DNA from 2 places in the Leucobacter sp. gxy201 genome. Region 1 is predicted to be linked to the other one. Evidence: predicted binding sites of a transcription regulator. Region 1 holds the regulator's gene; the other holds the start of a gene.
The links. The regulator HrcA, encoded in region 1, represses chaperone genes, less so after heat shock. The targets are predictions, from matches to a motif close to TTNGCACTCGNNNNNNNCGAGTGCNAA.

Region 1 (9,592 bases):
GCGAGCTCGCCGGGGCGTGCGCCCAGCTCGTCGCCGATGTCGGGCCGCGCATCGCGGAGGCCGAAGTCGGCCGGGCGACCGAGGGCCGTGTCGAGACCACGGGGTTCAAGGTCGCCGATGCGGCGACCGCGGGCCGCGCGGCTGAGGCGCTCGTGCTGCTGCGCCAGGCGCTCTCGACGGGCACCGATCCGATCCCCGTCCTCGCCGCGCTCAACATGAAGGTGCGCGGCATGGCGCGGGTGCACGGCGCGCGAGGATCGAGCGGTCAGCTCGCCTCGCAGCTCGGCATGGCGCCGTGGCAGGTCGATCGCGCGCTGCGCGAGGTGCGCGGCTGGCAGGAGGAGGATCTGGCGCGCGCCGTCGATCTCGCCGCCGAGACCGAATGGCGGTTGAAGGGTGGCAGCAGGGATCCCGAGTACGCGCTCGAGAAGTACGTGCTCTTCATCGCGCGGCGCGGTCGCACCCGCTGACCGTCGCCCCGAAGGCCCGCAGAACGCACGAAAGGCCCCGCCGAAGCGGGGCCTTTCGGAGGATCCGAGAGGTGCGGCTGCTTAGAGCGCGGCGACCTTCGCAGCGAGCTTCGACTTGCGGTTCGCAGCCTGGTTCTTGTGGATGACGCCCTTCGAGACGGCCTTGTCGAGCTTGCGCGCGGCGACCTTCAGGTTGCCTTCGGCAGCGGCCTTGTCGCCGGCGGTGATGGCCTCGCGCGTCTTGCGGATGAGCGTGCGGAGCTCGCTCTTGTACGCGCGGTTGCGCTCGGTAGCCTTCTGGTTGGTCTTGATGCGCTTGATCTGCGACTTGATATTTGCCACGTTGGGGTGATTCCTTACGATTCTTCAGGTCAGTCGGGATTGTTCTGCGCGGTGAGAGAGGGCACCTTGCAGAGGGTGTGGATGATCTCCACACGCAAGCCAAGAATCAACTTTAGCAGATCGCCCCCCGATCGGTGGCAGCGAGGGCCGAAATCTCGCGGCGCGGCGCGCCTCGCCGAACGGCGCCCGCCTGGCCGGTCGCACGGCCGGATCATGCGATAATGGCAGGCGATGTCTCCTCGTAGTGTGAACCCTCCCGTGCCGGCGTCGACCGACCCCGCGAAGATCCGCAACTTCTGCATCATCGCGCACATCGATCACGGCAAGTCGACGCTTGCCGACCGCATGCTCCAGATCACCGGCACGGTGCCCGAGCGCGAGATGCGCGCCCAGTACCTCGACCGCATGGACATCGAGCGCGAGCGCGGCATCACGATCAAGTCGCAGGCCGTGCGCATGCACTGGCAGGCCGACGGGGTCGAGTACGCCCTCAACATGATCGATACGCCGGGCCACGTCGACTTCAGCTACGAGGTCAGCCGATCCCTGGCGGCCTGCGAAGGCGCCATTCTGCTCGTCGATGCGGCCCAGGGCATGGAGGCCCAGACGCTCGCGAACCTCTACCTCGCGATGGAGCACGATCTCGAGATCATCCCCGTGCTCAACAAGATCGACCTGCCGGCGGCGGACCCCGAGCGCGTGGCGCGCGAGATCTCGGACCTCATCGGCGGCGACCCGGCCGACATCCTCGCGGTGTCGGGCAAGACCGGCATGGGCGTCGAGGCCCTGCTCGACCGGGTCGTGGAGCGCATCCCCGCACCGGTCGGCGACGCCGAGGCCCCGGCGCGCGCCATGATCTTCGATTCGGTCTACGACCCCTATCGGGGCGTCGTCACCTATGTGCGCATGGTCGACGGCAAGCTCGCTCCGCGCGAGAAGATCCAGATGATGTCGACCGGCAGCGATCACGAAGCGCTCGAGATCGGCGTGTCGTCGCCCGAACCGCGCGCGACCCGGGGGCTCGCGGTCGGCGAGGTGGGATACCTCATCACCGGCGTCAAGGATGTGCGCCAGTCGAAGGTCGGCGACACGATCACGTCGAAGATCCACGGCGCCGACGAAGCGCTGCCCGGCTATACCGACCCCAAGCCCATGGTCTTCTCGGGCCTCTACCCGATCGACGGCAGCGACTACCCGGTGCTGCGCGAGGCCCTCGACAAGCTGAAGCTCGAAGACGCGGCCCTGCAGTACGAGCCCGAGACCTCCGTGGCGCTCGGCTTCGGCTTCCGCTGCGGCTTCCTCGGCCTCCTGCACCTCGAGATCATCTCCGAGCGCCTGCGCCGCGAGTTCGACCTCGACCTCATCGCGACCGCTCCGAGCGTCGTCTACGAGGTGACTGCGGAGGACGGCACCGAGGTGACGGTGACGAACCCGTCCGAGTACCCCGAAGGCAAGATCGCCTCGGTGCGCGAGCCGATGGTGCGCGTCGCGATCCTCGCCCCGAAGGACTACGTCGGCACGATCATGGAGCTCTGCCAGAGCCGCCGCGGCAGCCTGCTCGGCATGGAGTACCTGGGCGAGCGGGTCGAGCTGCGCTACGCCGTGCCGCTCGGCGAGATCGTCTTCGACTTCTTCGACCACCTGAAGAGCCGCACGCAGGGCTACGCCTCGCTCGACTACGAGCCGATGGGCGAGCAGGAGGCCGATCTCGTCAAGGTCGACATCCTGCTGCAGGGCGACAAGGTCGATGCGTTCAGCGCGATCGTCCACAAGGACAACGCGTACCACTACGGCACCATGATGACCGAGCGCCTGCGCAAGCTGATCCCGAGGCAGCAGTTCGAGGTGCCGATCCAGGCCGCGATCGGCTCGCGCATCATCGCGCGAGAGAACATCCGCGCCATCCGCAAGGATGTGCTCGCCAAGTGCTACGGCGGCGATATCAGCCGCAAGCGCAAGCTGCTCGAGAAGCAGAAGGAGGGCAAGAAGCGCATGAAGATGGTCGGCCGCGTCGAGGTGCCCCAGGAGGCGTTCATCGCCGCGCTGTCCGGAGATGTGGAGGGCAAGGAGGGGTCGAAGAAATGACGAGCTCGAACCGGGACCACGGCGGGCGGCGCAGCAGTCATGTCGGCATGCCGGCCGCGTACGCTTCGATCGGCGCGACCCGCGACCCCGATCTGCTCCGCTTCCCGCCCGAGGGCAGCACGCCCTACGAGGAGGAGCAGCGGCTCGGCAGCGGCGAGGAGCGCTTTCTCTCGGCGTCGAGCCTGCTCATGACCTGGGGCGCGCAGCGCGGCGCCGGCATGACGGTCGAGGTCGTCGAGCGCGGACCCGATGACGAGTACGAAGGCGTCGAGTTCGACGAGCACGGCGTCGCGCAGGCGGCCGCGCCCCGCGAGGACACCTTCGGGCCCGACGGCGAGCCCTATCTGAATGCGGGTACGAGCGCGGATATCGCGCTGCAGGGCGGGATAGCGCGGCGCGTGCTCATCGTCTACACCGTCGACGAGGAGCGCCGCGTCGGATTCGCCTGGGGCACCGGCGATGAGCTCGGCGCGATCGGCGAGCAGCGCTTCGTCGTGGAGCGCCGCGACGACGACACCGTCTGGGCCGTGGCCCGCGGCTTCCTGACCCCGGCCAAGAACGGCCTGCTGGGCCTCAAGGCGCGCGCCGACCTGCGCGCGGCCATCGACGCCGTCAAACTGCAGATCGGCGCGCTGGCGCCGGGCGCCGCCGCGACCGCGACCGCGGGCGCCTCGACGGGCACGGCGCGAGCGGAGGCCGCCGCGGAGCCCGAGGCGACTGCGCAGCCCGCGGAGACGTCGGATCATTCGGAGGCCGCCGCGGAGCCCGCCGATTCGCACGAGAGCGCGACGGGCGAGTAGCGTGCCGTCGGCTCTGCCCGAGGGCGACCCGGCTCCCGAGACCGGTCTGCTCCCCGCGAGCGCCGCCGTCGGTTCGGCCGAACGCGCGTTCGGGGTCTACGTGCACGTGCCCTACTGCCGCGTACGGTGCGGGTACTGCGACTTCAACACCTACACCGCGACCGAGCTCGCCGGCACGAGCCGCGACGACTACGCGGGCGAAGTGCGCGGCGAGCTCGCGTTCGGCGCCGACGTGCTGCGCCGTTCCGGCGTGGTCGAGCGCCCCGTCAGCACCGTCTTCTTCGGCGGCGGAACGCCGACGCTCCTCCCGGCGACCGACCTCGTCTCCATGCTCGCGGGCATCCGCGACGAGTGGGGGCTCGCACCGGGCGCCGAAGTGACCACCGAGGCCAACCCCGACTCCGTCGACGCGGAGTACCTCGCGGCCCTCGCCGACGCCGGTTTCACGCGGGTGAGCTTCGGCATGCAGTCCGCGGTGCCACACGTGCTCGCCACGCTCGACCGCACGCACACGCCCGAGCGCATCCCGCTCGTGACGAGCTGGGCGAAAGCGGCCGGGCTGCAGGTGAGCGTCGATCTCATCTACGGTACGCCGGGGGAGAGCCTCGCCGATTGGCAACGGTCGATCGATGCGGCCCTCGCGACCGAGCCCGACCACATCTCCGCCTACGCGCTGATCGTCGAGCGCGGCACGAAGCTCGCGGCCCAGATCCGCCGCGGCGAGGTGCCCGAACCCGACGACGATCTGCACGCGGAGATGTACGAGCTGGCCGACGGGCGCTTCGCCGCCGCCGGGTTCTCGTGGTACGAGATCAGCAACTGGTCGCGCAGCCCCGAGACCCGGTCTCGGCACAACCTCTCGTACTGGACGGGCGAGGACTGGTGGGCCGCCGGCCCCGGTTCGCACAGCCACGTCGGCGGCACCCGGTGGTGGAACGTGAAGCATCCGGCGGCGTACGCGCAGCGCATGCACGCCGGCGTCTCGCCCGCGCACGCCCGAGAGGTGCTGAGCGACGAGGCCCGGCGCGAGGAGCGCATCCTCCTCGAGACCCGCATCGCCGACGGCCTGCCGATCGCGGTGCTCGATGCCGACGAGCGGCGGGCCGTGCCGGGGCTCATCGCCGAGGGTCTCATCGACGGTCGCGCCGCGATCGCCGCCGACGGCACCGCGGGCGGGAGGATCGTTCCGACGCTGCGCGGTCGGCTGCTCGCCGATACCGTCGTGCACCGCCTGCTCGCGGGTTGATCGCGGGCGGGCCGCGTAGCGGGTTCGGCACCGACGGTTCCCCGCGGAATCAGCGGAGCGCGAACGCCGACCGCCGGGATCGGCCGCGAACTCCTCGTGCGTTAGACTGGCACTCAGTCATGGCGAGTGCCAAATGCACCCGAGTGCGACGGGCCGGGCGCGGCCGAGGACTTCACCCCGCAGAGGGCCGACCGATGGGAGAGGATGCGCATGAGCGGTGAACGCAACGTCTCCGAACGCAGTCTCGCCGTGCTGCATGCGATCGTGGGCGACTACATCGCGTCGAGCGAGCCCGTCGGGTCGAAGGCCATCGTCGACCGGCACAGCTTCGGCGTGTCGGCGGCCACCATCCGCAACGACATGGCGCTGCTCGAGGAGGACGAGCTGATCGCCCAGACGCACACCTCGTCGGGGCGCGTCCCCACGGACAAGGGGTATCGGCTGTACGTCGACACGCTCGCGAAGATCCGTCCGCTCACAACGGCGCAGCGCGCAGCCATCACGCGGTTCCTCGGCGAATCGAGCGATCTCGACGATGCCATGGTGCGCTCGGTGCGGCTGCTCGCGCAGCTCACGAACCAGGTCGCGGTGGTGCAGTACCCCTCGCTGCGCCGTACGACCATCCGGCACATCGACCTGGTCGTCCTCGGCCAGGACCGGGTGCTCTCGGTACTCATCCTCGGCAGCGGCGTCGTCGAGCAGCAGATGACCCGTCTGCCGGCATCGTTCGTGACCGAGACCTGGGTGCACGGGCTGCGCGACCGGCTGGCCGACGCCATCGTCGGCGCCGACGTCGACGCCGGCATCGCAGCGCTCTCCGCGCTCGGCGACACGATCGCCGAATGGGCGCATCCGCAGGAGACCGACCTCGTCAGGCTGCTGCTCGAGCTCGTGAGCGCGCAGCTGCAGGCGAACCGGAGCGAGAAGATCGTCATCTCGGGCGCCGCGAACCTCTCCCGGCCCGAGGAGTTCTCGGGATCCCTGCACACCGTGCTCGAGGCGATCGAAGAGCAGGTCACCCTGCTGCGGCTCTTCGGCGAGCTCGTGCAGGACGAGCGCGAGGTCTCGGCCTCGATCGGCCGCGAGAACGCCCCGTACGGGCTGCAGGCGACCTCCGTGATCGCGTCGAGCTACGAGAGCGACGGCGCATCGTCGTCGCGGCTCGGAGTGCTCGGCCCGCTGCGCATGGACTACGCGGGGAACATGGCCGCGGTGCGCGCGGTCGCACGATACCTGAACCGTCTGCTCGACGAAGACCATTGACCTCGGCGCGCGGGCAGCGCGCCGCTTGAACACGACACCATCTGCTGAGGAGCGAGAACGTGGCCGATCACTACGAAACGCTGGGAGTCTCTCGTGAGGCGACCCCCGAAGAGATCAAGAAGGCGTACCGCCGCCTCGCGCGCGAGCTGCACCCCGACGTGAACCCGAGCGAGGAGGCGTCCGAGCGCTTCAAGGCGGTCACCCACGCCTACGACGTGCTGAGCGATCCCGAGCAGCGCCAGCGCTACGACGTCGGCGGCGACGCGAACGGCGGCATGGGCGGCTTCGGCGACATCTTCGAGACGTTCTTCGGCGGGGGCGGCTTCGGCGGGGGCCAGCGAGGCCCGCGCTCCCGCTCCGAACGCGGCGACGACGCCATGATCCGCGTCGACGTCGCGCTCGACGAGGTCATCTTCGGCTCGCAGCGCGACATCACCGTCAACACGGCCGTGCTGTGCGACACGTGCCAGGGCAGCTGCTGCCAGCCCGGCACGCACCCCGTCACCTGCGACGTCTGCGGCGGCCAGGGACAGGTGCAGCGCCAGGTGCGCTCGCTGTTCGGCAACGTCGTGACGATGCACCCCTGCGGCAGCTGCCAGGGCTACGGCACCGTCATCGAGCATCCGTGCATCACCTGCGGCGGCAAGGGCCGCGTGCGCGAACGGCGCACGATCCCGGTCGACATCCCCTCCGGCATCGACACGGGCACCCGCCTCCAGATGCGCGGCGGCGGCGAGGTCGGCCCGGGCGGCGGCCCGAACGGCGACCTCTTCATCGAGTTCCGCGTCACCCACCACGACATCTTCAGCCGCGACGGCGACGACTTGCTGTGCACCATGCAGGTGTCGATGACCGACGCCATCCTCGGCGTGCAGTCGAAGCTCGAGGGCCTCGACGGGGAGATCCCCGTCGATATCGAGGCCGGGGTGCAATCGGGCGACATCATCACGGTGCGCGGGCGCGGCATCCAGGGGCTGCGCACGACGAACCGGGGCGACCTCAAGATCGCGGTGCAGGTCGCGACCCCGACGAAGCTCTCGAAGCGGGAGCAGGATCTGGTGCGGCAGCTCGCCGCGCTCCGGAAGGACGACGCGCCGCATCTCGGCGAGTTCCACCAGAGCTTCTTCGGCAAGATCAGGGACCGCTTCTTCCGCTAGGAGGCGAGCGCGAGATGGCCAACCTCTACTACCGCGAAGACCTCGACGACAGTGCCTTCGGCGCCGGCGCGACCGTCGAGGTCGTCGGCGACGAAGCGCGTCACGCCGTGAAGGTCTCGCGCCTGCGCCTCGGAGAGCGGATCTCGGTGGGCAACGGCTCCGGAGCGATCGGCTCGGGCGAGGTGGTGACGCTGGAGCGGGACCGCTTCTCGGTGCGTCTCGACACGGGGCACGCCGCGCCCGCGCCCGCGCAGCGCGTGGTGCTCGTGCAGGCGCTCGCGAAGGGCGACCGCGACGAGCGGGCCGTCGAGCAGGCCACCGAGTTCGGCGTCGACGCGATCGTGCCGTGGGAGGCTTCGCGCTCCGTGTCGCGGTGGGGGGCCGAGAAGGCCGATAAGGGCGTCGCGAAGTGGGCGCGCATCGCCCGCGAGGCCTCGAAGCAGTCGCTCCGCGCCCGCATTCCGGGCATCGACCGGCCCGTAGGTCTGCCGGAGCTCTGCACCCTCGCCGGTGCCGCGGGCACCGAGGTCATCGCGCTGCATCCGCGCAGCGGCGCTCGACTCTCCGAGTGGGCGAACGGCGGCGCGGCGCGCGCCGCGCACGAGATCGTGCTCGTGGTCGGCCCGGAGGGCGGCTTCGCCGACGCCGAACTCGATGCCCTGGAGGCCGCCGGTGCGCGTACGCTCGTGCTCGGCGATACGGTGCTGCGCACCTCGTCGGCGGGCCCCGCCGCCCTCGCGGTGCTGGCTACGGCGCTCGGCCGCTGGTAGAGCCCTCGGCGGCGACGCCGCGCCTCAAGGCGCTTGCGGCGGCAGGTCGTCGAACGGGTCGGTGCACGGGAAGCCCCTGCACGGCAGCAGCGGTGCGCGCGGCGCAGTGCCGGGCGGCGGCGCGAGCAGTTCAGCCGCCCGTTCGGCGTCGACGAACTGGATGCCCTTCGTCGTCATGACGCTGCGACCGACCTCGCACTCCGCATCGTAGGGCGGCTGCTCGTAGTCGAAGGCGCGCAGCGCTTCGACCGAGAACTCTTCCATGAGGGCGTGCGCGGCCCCGCTCCACGAATTCTCCAAGTCGGCTCCGGCAGCGGTCCGAGGGTACTTCTGCACCTCCGATACCGTGGCCGAGGCGATGGTCGGCGACGTCAGCCGGCCCAGCCTGGGGCCGCGCACCACGAGATCGTAGGTGACCCCCGCGATGAGCGGCACCTCGGTGCCCGGGTCGCTCGAGCAGGCGACCCGCTGGCGCGAGACGAACCGGCCGCAGTCGCTGACCTGCTTCGGCACGATCACCCGGCGCTCGCGGATCAGCTTCTTGCCGATCGTGCACGACGACACCTCGCTCGCGGGGAAGAGCGGGTTCGCGAGCGGCAGACCGACGCCGACGAGCAGCGCCCCGAGCACCGCCACTGCGGGGAGCCCGAGCGCAGTCCGTCGGAGACGTCGGCGCGACGGGGGCCCGCCGCTCCGCTCGGTCGAGGTTTCGGTCACCGCTTCATTCTGCCAGAACGCGGAATGCGGGCCCGTCGACCCCTGGGGCCCGGAACGCCGCGGCGGACCTCGCTGTAGACTTGAGCGCATGGCAGAAGAAACCGTGTTCGGCAAGATCGTCTCGGGCGAGATCCCGGTCGAGATCATCGCCGAGACCGACCGCGTCATCGCATTCCCCGACATCGCCCCCCAGGCGCCGCTGCACGTGCTCGTCGTGCCGAAGTCGACCGAGTACGCGAACGTGACCGAGCTCGCGGCCGGCTCTCCCGAGACCCTCGCAGAGATGATCGCGGTGGCCCAGCAGATCGCGACCGAACGCGCCAACGGCGAGTTCCGGCTCATCTTCAACAACGGCGCGAGCGCCGGCCAGACCGTCTTCCACGTCCACGCCCACGTGCTCGCCGGCGCATTCGGGGAGAGCTCGCTCGTTGGCTCCTGAACCGGAACTGCAGCGCACGGTACGGCTCACCGGGGTCGATCTCGCGGCCTTCCTCGGCCACAGGGATCAGCTCATCGCCGATCTCGAGGCGCAGCACCCCGATGTGTCCTTCCATGCGCGCGACGAGGTACTGTCGCTGCGCGGGCCGATCGAGGCCGTGCGCCGGGCCGAGCAGGTCGTCGCCGAGGTGCTCGAGGTCGCCCGACTCAGCGGCGCGGTCTCGCGCACCGATGTGCAGGCCGTCACGAAGATGGTGCAGAACGGGGCAGGGGCCGCTGCGGGGCGCGCGCTCGGCGAGCCGAT
Region 2 (9,592 bases), on a different contig from region 1:
ACCGTGCTCGACGACAACGCCGGCGCGAACAAGGCCGGTACGGTGCGGTGGATCGGCACCCTGCCCGACGACATCGAGCCGGGCGAGCACACGCTGACTCTGCAGGGCAGCACCGATGCCGGCGCGAAGATCACGGTGCTCGACAAGAAGCAGGCCGACGCGAAGAAGAAGGATGCGAAGAAGAAGGTCGCGGCGATCGCCGCCGAGGCCGAATCGGGTCAGCTGCAGGCCGCGGGCCTCAGCGACACCGGCACCCCGATGTGGGTATGGTGGGCCGGTTCGCTCCTCCTCCTGCTCATCGCCGGCGGCACCACCGGGCTCGTCGTGGCCCAGCGCCGCGGCGCCGGCAGCGACTGACCGCGACCCAGGCCGCGCACAGACCGGCCCAGGCGGGCCCTCTTCCCCTCAATGCTCGGGGCCTGCCCCGGCTGCTTCTCGACCGAGACTCCTAGAATGAATGCTTTGCAGACCCCCAGGAAGGCCCGCTCCATGAACGCAACAGCGTCGCAACACCACCGCCCCGCACGCGCGTGGAGGCGCCTCGCCGCGGCGGGATCCCTGGCCCTTCTTGCTCTCGCAGCCCCCGCCACCGCGGCGACCGCTGCTCCGAGCGCCACCGAGGCCACCGAGACGAGCGGCACCTGCGCGGTCGGGTCGGCCGAGCTGCGCTGGGGCGTGAAAGAGAGCTTCCGCTCGTACGTCAGCGGCAGCATCGCGAACGGCGAGTGGACCGTGAGCGACGACATGCGGTACGAGACGCCCGATTTCATCTGGGATGCGGCCCAGGGCGAACTCCAGGCGTCGCCGATCTCGGGCAGCATCGGCTTCACCGGGGCGGTGCACTTCACCGGCCACGACGGTGCGCTCCAGTTCGATCTGAGCGACCCGACCATCGAGATCGAGGGCGGCGACACCGCCTACCTCGGGCTCACGATCGGCGCGACCGACGACGGCGACGCCGCGGCCGTGCAGGCGCAGTCGGTGCGCGTCGCGAAGATGGATCTCGCGGGCGCTCTCTCGACGAGCGGCGGCGAGCTCGAGATCGCGGGCGCTGTGCCGCGCCTCACCTCCGAGGGCGCCGCAGCGTTCAACGGCGAGTACGGCAGCTACGTCGCCGGCGACGAGCTCGACCCCATCAATCTGACCGCCACGGCCGCCGGGTGCGAGCTCGGCGAGACCGTCGCGACCCCCGAGCCCGACGCCCCCGCCGAGCCGACCGCGACCCCCGAGCCGACCGCGACCGAGGTGCCCTGGGTGCCCATCGTCGTGGGCGGCGTCGCGCTGCTCGTCATCGGCGTGACAGGCGGCATGCTCATCGCGGGCCGCGGCAAGGGCAAGAAGCCGGCCGACGCCGCGGATCCTGAGCCGCCGACCGAATAGGCCCGCGCGCTCGGTGCCGAGTTCGCGACTGCGCATCGAATCACCGAGTACCTGCGTTCATAACGCGATGAACGCAGGTACTCGGGCGCCAGGCAGGCACTCGGCGTCACCCTGTGCCCGGCGTGCGGCGCGGGCCGACGGCGCCCGGGCGTGCAGCGCTCAGGCGAGCGGCCGCATCGGCATGATGATGCCGCGGCCGGTCACAGGGTGAGGGATCACCTCGACCGGCGTGCGGTACACGTCCGAGACGATGTCGGCGGTCAGCACCCGCTCGGGCGCATCGCACGCCACGATCTGCCCGTCGCGCAGCAGCGCCGCGCGGTCGGCGAACGCGCTCGCCAGGTTGAGGTCGTGCAGCACGACGAGCACGGCGTCGCCGGCCTTCGCGCGGGCGCGGGCGAGGCCCAGCACGGATTCCTGGTGGCCGAGGTCGAGCGCCGCGGTCGGCTCGTCGAGCATGAGCACGCCCGTGCGCCCGGCCATGACGCGCGCGAACGCGGCGCGCGCCCGCTCACCGCCCGACAGCGACGGCACGCGTCGGTTGCCGAGATGAGCGATATCGGCCGCATTGATCGACTCCGAGATCGCCTCGTTGTCCTGATCCTCGAGCGGTGTGCGCCGCCACGGCGCGCGCCCCATCTCGACCACCTGGTGCACTGTGAACGGGAACAGCAGCTGGTTGTCCTGCAGCAGCACGCTGCGGCGCCGGGCGAGGTCGGGCAGCGACCAGTCCGAGATGTCGCGGTCTCCGAAGCGCACCGACCCCTGATCGGGGGCGACATCGCCCGAGAGGATGCTCAGCATCGTCGACTTGCCGGCGCCGTTCGGGCCGAGCAGCGCGAGCACCTCGCCGGCGCGCAGCTCGAGCGACACCTCGTCGAGCAGCTTGCGGCCGCCTCTGATGAGCGAGACCGATTCGGCAGCGCAGACGACATCGCCGGGCGCGGTGCGGGTCGGGGCCTCGAAGTAGCGCGCGGCCATCATCCCCACCCCCCGCTGCGCTTGCGGGTGCGCCGCAGCAGCCAGAAGAAGAAGGGGCCGCCGACGAGGGCGGTGAGCATGCCGATCGGCATGTCGGCGTTCGGTACGATCGTGCGGGCGCCGAGGTCGGCGAGGGTGAGCAGCAGCGCGCCGCCGAGCGCCGACGCGGTCACGAGGGGCAGATGCGCGGGCCCCAGGATCATGCGCATGAGGTGCGGGATGACGAGGCCGACGAACGAGATGATGCCGGCGAACGCGACCGAGACGCCGGTCAAGAGCGCGACGATGAAGATCATGATGATGCGCAGCGCTTCGACGTTGACGCCGAGGTGGCGCGCGTTGCGCTCGCCGAGCGCGAGCAGGTCGAGCTTGCGGGCGGCGAAGTAGGAGGCGGCGAGCCCGAGCGCGATGATGGGGGCGACGATGAGGGCCTGCGACCAGCGACTGCCGGCGAGGCTGCCGAGCTGCCAGAACACGATCTGCTCGCGCGACTGCGTGTCGCCGAGGAAGGTGAGCAGGGCGATGCCGGCGCCCGCGATCGCGTTGACGGCGATGCCGGTGAGCACGAGGGTGACGACCTCGGTGCGGCCGTCGGCGCGGCTCATCGCGTAGACGATGAGGGTGGCGGCGAGGCCCGCGGCGAATGCGAGGGCGGCGATGGTCCATTCGCCGAAGAAGCTCAGGCCGAACACGATGGCGAGGCCCGCACCGACCGCGGCGCCCGACGAGATGCCGATGACGCCGGGCTCGGCGAGCGGGTTGCCGAAGATCGCCTGCATGATGAGGCCGGCGACCGAGAGCCCCGCGCCGACGAGGGCGGCCATGGCGACGCGGGGGAAGCGGATCGCCCACAGGGTCGCATCGCCCGTGGGGTGCGTCGGCAGCGGCAGCCAGTCGATGCCGATCTTGTGGAGCAGGGATCCGAGCACCTCCTGGGGAGGGATTGGGAGCTGGCCGGTGCCTGCGGAGACGAGGATCGACGCCACGAGCGCCACGGTCAGCACCGTGAAGAGCGTGATCTTCGCGGTCGTGTGGCGTTTCGCCGACGGTGACGTGGAGGGGGTCATGCGTGGGTGAGCTCTGCCTTCGTGAACGCGCGAGCTGAGACCGGGGTGCCGCTGGAGGCGCACCCGGAACGCGCGGCGATGTGCTGGATCTTCGAAGTCCAGGGAACATCTTACCGTTGTTAGGGTAGGCTAATTCCGTTAAACATCTGATGAAGGGACGTTCGGGTTATGACGGCAGGTCGGGTGCGCAGGATCGCCGCGGTCGCAGTGCTCGCCCTTGCAGGGCTCGGGCTCGTCGGCTGCCAGACCGGCCCCGACGTCAAGAGCGCCGCCGCGCTCGAAGCGGTCGACCTGCCTCCGCTCTCCGAGCTCACCCCCCTCGACGACCCGACCGCGTTCGTCGGCAGCACCCACGCCGTCGTCGGCGGGCCGTCGATCGCGCCCCTCGCCGAGGCCCCGAAGAGCGAACTGCCCGTCACCGTCGCCTCACACGACCGCGGCGGCGACACGCAGATCACGGTGGAGGACACCGCGCGCATCGTGCCGCTCTCGATGAGCGGCTCGGTCGGTGAACTCGTGCACGCCTTCGGCTTCGGCGATTCGATCGCGGGCCGTGACGTCTCGACGAACTTCCCCGGTTCCGAAGACATCCCGGTTGTCACGAAAGACGGCCATTCGATCGATGCCGAGGGCGTGCTCGCCCTCGACCCGACCCTCATCCTCACCGACGGGTCGATCGGCCCGACCGACGTCGTGCTGCAGCTGCGCGACGCGGGCGTGCCGGTCGTCACCGTCGACCGCGCGGTCGACGCCGAGTCGAGCTACCTGACGATGCAGCAGGTCGCCGATGCCCTCGGCGTCGGCGAGGCCGCCCCCGCGCTCATCGAGCAGCTGCAGCAGGCCATCGCCGCGAAGGAGGCGGAGGTCGCGCAGCTGCTGCCGGCCGATGCCGAGAAGCTGCCGCGCGTCGCCTTCCTCTACATCCGCGGCACCGCCGGCGTCTTCTACCTCTTCGGCGAGGGCACCGGCGTCGACAGCCTCATCCGCTCGGTCGGCGCGATCGACGTCGCTGAAGAGATCGGGCTCGAGGGCGAGAAGCCCATGACCGAGGAAGCCCTCATCGGGATGGACCCCGACATCATCGTCGTGATGACGAAGGGGCTCGAGAGCGCCGGCGGGGTCGACGGCCTGCTGCAGGCCCAGCCGAGCGTCGCCCTCACCACCGCCGGCGAGAACCGGCGCATCGTCGACATCGACGACGCCGTGCTCTTCGCGGGCGGTACGCGCATCCCCGATGTGATCGACGGACTCGCCCGCGCGATCTACTCTCCCGATTCGCTCGAGCGGGCCGGCTGAGCGGCCGCGCCATCCCAGGTTCGGCTCGGCGCGTCGGGTACTCTAGTACGGCGTCGCGAGAACGATGCAGCATTTCATGACGGGCGAGGGGACGAGATTGGCGCAGAGCAACCACGGTGCCGAAACGCAGCGCCGCAGCCAGGATTACCCGGAGGATCGCTTCGATCGGGTCACCCGCAGCGGCCGCGTCGGCGCGCACCGCGTCACTGCGAAGCCCCGTCATTTCTGGTGGTACCTCGTCGCGGGCGTGCTGGGCTTCGTGCTGCTCACCTGCATCGGCGTGCTCGTGGTGCAGAGCGTCGGCGGGAAGAGCCCCACTCCGACTTCCGAGCAGCAGCCCACCTCGACCGAGGTGCCGGCCGTGCTCGACCCCGCCGCGACGATCGCCGTGTTCAACGGCACGACCGACACGAACCTCGGCGCCGGCGTCTCCGGCTCCATCACGGCCGAGGGCTGGGGCCAGGTGCTCTTCTCGGAGAACCTCGCCGAGAGCGATGTGCCGATCTCCGCGGTCTTCTACCGCGACCCGGCCGACGAATCCGCCGCCCGCGGCCTCGCCGAGCAGCTCGGCGGCGTCTCCACCTACCTGACCGAGGACTACGCCGAGTACGACGCGCGCCTCATCGTGCTGCTCGGCGCCGACTACGCCGGTCCGAACTCGGGTGCGGTCGAGCAGCCCGTCGAGCCTCCGGTCGAAGAGCCCGCCGCGGGCGATGCCGAGGTGCCGCCCGCAGACGGTTCCGTCGACGGCGCAGTGGTCGATCCCGCGGCGACCGACCCGCAGCAGCCCGAGGCCTGACCCGACGCGCGAGTCCCGACCGGTCGCTCGACGGCCCGCTCCGCCGTGCGCGCGACCGGTCGAACCGATGCGTGCTCGGCGGCTCGTCCGGGCGCGCCCGCGCCCGTGCCGGCGCTGTTCGCTGTACGCGAGCATGATTTCTTGCACTCTCAGGGTCTGAGTGCCAAGATTGGGGTTAGCAGTCGAAGCGACTGAGTGCTAAGCAACCGAGCGTTCGGGTCACCCCGAGCACCCGGTTCCCACGAACCACTAGACGTCCGGGAGGGGCGAATTACATGGCAAAGATGATTGCTTTTGATGAGGAAGCACGTCGCGGTCTCGAGCGGGGTCTCAATGTCCTCGCCGATGCCGTCAAGGTGACGCTCGGCCCGCGCGGCCGCAACGTCGTGCTCGAGAAGAAGTGGGGCGCCCCCACGATCACCAACGACGGCGTCTCCATCGCCAAGGAGATCGAGCTCGACGACCCCTACGAGAAGATCGGCGCCGAGCTCGTCAAGGAGGTCGCGAAGAAGACCGACGACGTCGCAGGCGACGGCACCACCACCGCTACCGTTCTCGCCCAGGCGCTCGTGCGCGAGGGCCTGCGCAACGTCGCGGCCGGCAGCGACCCCATCGCGATCAAGAAGGGCATCGAGAAGGCCGTCGCAGCCGTCTCGGCCCAGCTCCTCGAGAACGCCAACGAGATCGAGACCACCGACCAGATCGCGGCGACCGCTTCGATCTCGGCCGCCGACGAGCAGATCGGCGCACTCATCGCCGAGGCCATCGACAAGGTCGGCAAGGAGGGCGTCGTCACCGTCGAGGAGTCGAACACCTTCGGCACCGAGCTCGAGCTCACCGAGGGCATGCGCTTCGACAAGGGCTACCTTTCGGCCTACTTCGTCACCGACGCCGACCGCCAGGAGGCAGTCTTCGAGGATCCCTACGTCCTCATCGTCAACGGCAAGGTCTCGAACATCAAGGACCTCCTCCCCGTCGTCGATCCCGTGATCCAGTCGGGCAAGCAGCTCCTCATCATCGCCGAGGACGTCGAGGGCGAGGCTCTCGCGACGCTCGTGCTCAACAAGATCCGCGGCATCTTCAAGTCGGCAGCCGTTAAGGCTCCCGGTTTCGGCGACCGCCGCAAGGCCATGCTGCAGGACATCGCGATCCTCACCGGCGGCCAGGTCATCTCGGAAGAGGTCGGCCTCAAGCTCGAGAACGCGACGCTCGACATGCTCGGCACCGCGCGCAAGGTCATCATTACCAAGGACGAGACCACCATCGTCCAGGGCGGCGGCGAAGAAGAGGCGATCCAGGGCCGCGTGACCCAGATCCGCCGCGAGATCGAGTCGACCGACAGCGATTACGACCGCGAGAAGCTCCAGGAGCGCCTCGCGAAGCTCGCCGGTGGCGTGGCCGTCATCAAGGCCGGCGCTGCGACCGAGGTCGAGCTCAAGGAGCGCAAGCACCGCATCGAGGACGCCGTGCGCAACGCGAAGGCGGCTGTCGAGGAGGGCGTGCTGCCCGGCGGCGGCGTCGCACTCATCCAGGCCGGCGCCACCGTGTTCGACTCGCTCGAGCTCGCGGGCGACGAGGCCGTCGGCGCCAAGATCGTCAAGGCCGCCATCGAGGCGCCGCTGCGCCAGATCGCTGCGAACGCGGGCCTCGAGCCCGGCGTCGTCGCCGATCGCGTCGCGAACCTGCCTGTCGGCCACGGCCTCAACGCCGCGACCGGCGACTACGGCGACCTGGTCGCCCAGGGCATCCTCGACCCGGCCAAGGTGACCCGTTCGGCGCTGCAGAACGCGGCTTCGATCGCCGGCCTGTTCCTCACCACCGAGGCCGTCGTCGCCGACAAGCCCGAGCCCGCTGCGGCTCCGGCCGGCGACCCGACCGGCGGCATGGACTTCTAAGTCCCACCGCATACAGAGCAGGGGTTCCGCTTCGGCGGGGCCCCTGCTCCCGTTTTCGGGGCCGTTCGCATCGGCAGGGTGAGGGATCGCCGACGCCCAGGCCCGAGCCCTAGGCTGGAGGGGTGGCAGCGAGCATCTACCTCACCTCGGCCGAAGGCCGTACCGGAAAGAGCGCCGTGGCGCTCGGCGTGCTCGACGCGCTGCGGGCCGAGGCCCCGCGCGTCGGCGTATTCAGACCGCTCATCCGCTCGACCGGCCCGGATCGGGTGCTCGAGCTGCTGCGCCGCCGCTCCACGGCCGACGTGCCGTACGAGGCGTGCGTCGGCGTCACCTACGAAGAGGCGCACGCCGACCCCGAAGCGGCGATGACCCGCATCGTCGCGGCCTTCCACGAGCTGAAGTCGCGTTGCGACGTGGTCGTGGTCGTCGGCTCCGACTTCACCGATGTCGCGGCCCCGACCGAGCTGTCGTACAACGCGCGCATCGCCGCGAACCTCGACGTGCCCGTGCTGCTCGTGCTGAGCGGCCGGTCGAACGAAGACGCCGAGCTGCTCGGCCAGCTGCCGGCCCGGCGCCCGCTCGACATCGCCCAGATGGCCGAGCTCGGCCTCGCCGAACTGCATGCCGAGCACGCGACCGTGCTCGCCGCCCTTGTGAACCGCGCCGAGCCCGAGCTGCTCGACGAGATCGCGACGGTGGTCGCCGCGAAACTGCCCGACGACGTGCCGGTGTGGGCGATCCCTGAAGAGCTCAAGCTCGTGGCGCCGCCCGTGTCGGCCGTCGTCGAGGCCGTGAACGGCACCCTCGTGCGGGGCGGTGCGCAGCTGCTCGCGCGCGAGATCAGCGAGGTCGTCGTCGCCGGCATGTCGATGGTGAACGTGCTGCCGCGCCTCATCGAGGGCTCCGTCGTCGTCATCGCCGCCGACCGCTCGGAGACGCTGCTCGCCGTCACGATGGCGCACGAGGCCCCGACCTTCCCGACCATCGGCGCCGTGGTGCTGAACGGCGATTTCGCGGTGCCCGACGACGTGGAGCGGCTGCTCGACGGCATCGACTCCACGCTGCCCGTCGTACGCACGGGCCACGGTACGTTCGACACCGTGCGCCGCATCACGCAGACCCGCGGCCTGCTCACCGAGGAGTCGCCCACGAAGTTCGACACGGCGCTCGCCCTGTTCGCGCAGCACGTCGACACCGCACTGCTGCGCGAACGCCTGCGCCTGCACCGCGGCGGCATTCGCACCCCCGTCATGTTCTCGTACGAGCTCTTCGAACGGGCCGCCGCAGCCGACGCCCATATCGTGCTGCCCGAGGGCGACGACGACCGCATCCTCCGCGCCGCGAGCACCCTGCTCGCCCGCGGCACCGCGAGGCTCACGCTGCTCGGCGACGAGGCGGCTATTCGCAAGCGCGGCGGCGAGCTCGGCCTCGCGATCGATGCGGCGACGGTGATCGACCCCGAGACCTCGCCGCTGCGCGAGCAGTTCGCCGAGGAGTACGCGCGGCTGCGCGCCCACAAGGGCGTCGCGCTCGAGCAGGCGCGCGACACGATGGCCGACGGCAGCTATTTCGGCACGATGATGGTGCAGCTCGGCCTCGCCGACGGCATGGTGTCGGGCGCGGCGAACACGACCGCGCACACCATTCGCCCCGCGCTCGAATTCGTGAAGACGAAGCCCGGCGTCTCGGTGGTGTCGAGCGTGTTCTTCATGGCCCTCGCCGACCGGGTGCTCGTCTACGGCGACTGCGCCGTGAACCCCGACCCGAACGCCGCGCAGCTCGCCGACATCGCCATCTCGTCGGCCGAGACCGCAGCGCAGTTCGGCGTCGAACCGCGCATCGCGATGCTGTCGTACTCGACGGGCGATTCGGGTTCGGGCGCCGACGTCGACAAGGTGCGCGAGGCGACGGCGCTCGCCCGAGCCGCCCGGCCCGACCTGCTCATCGATGGCCCGATCCAGTACGACGCGGCGAGCGACCCCACGACCGGCGCGTCGAAGATGCCCGGCTCGCAGGTCGCGGGCCACGCGACCGTCTTCATCTTCCCCGACCTCAACACCGGCAACAACACCTATAAGGCGGTGCAGCGCTCGGCGAACGCCGTGGCCGTCGGGCCGGTGCTGCAGGGCCTGAACAAGCCGGTCAACGACCTCTCGCGCGGCGCGACCGTGCAA

Region 2: the regulator HrcA is predicted to act here: its motif matches at 5,699-5,725, upstream of groL (chaperonin GroEL).

What each region holds. Positions count from the first base shown of each region.
Region 1 is NZ_JAMXWS010000006.1:128,025-137,616, forward strand. Features, by position in the region: gene holA (DNA polymerase III subunit delta) at 1-470, shown strand, start outside; gene rpsT (30S ribosomal protein S20) at 552-812, opposite strand; gene lepA (translation elongation factor 4) at 1,044-2,897, shown strand; gene NHL51_RS11245 (DUF1990 family protein) at 2,894-3,697, shown strand; gene hemW (radical SAM family heme chaperone HemW) at 3,699-4,943, shown strand; gene hrcA (heat-inducible transcriptional repressor HrcA) at 5,154-6,206, shown strand; gene dnaJ (molecular chaperone DnaJ) at 6,266-7,363, shown strand; gene NHL51_RS11265 (16S rRNA (uracil(1498)-N(3))-methyltransferase) at 7,378-8,133, shown strand; gene NHL51_RS11270 (hypothetical protein) at 8,158-8,850, opposite strand; gene NHL51_RS11275 (HIT domain-containing protein) at 8,939-9,289, shown strand; gene NHL51_RS11280 (PhoH family protein) at 9,279-9,592, shown strand, end outside.
Region 2 is NZ_JAMXWS010000002.1:43,199-52,790, reverse strand. Features, by position in the region: gene NHL51_RS03190 (HtaA domain-containing protein) at 1-357, shown strand, start outside; gene NHL51_RS03185 (HtaA domain-containing protein) at 490-1,380, shown strand; gene NHL51_RS03180 (heme ABC transporter ATP-binding protein) at 1,540-2,361, opposite strand; gene NHL51_RS03175 (FecCD family ABC transporter permease) at 2,361-3,428, opposite strand; gene NHL51_RS03170 (heme/hemin ABC transporter substrate-binding protein) at 3,597-4,724, shown strand; gene NHL51_RS03165 (LytR C-terminal domain-containing protein) at 4,822-5,523, shown strand; gene groL (chaperonin GroEL) at 5,799-7,418, shown strand; gene pta (phosphate acetyltransferase) at 7,541-9,592, shown strand, end outside.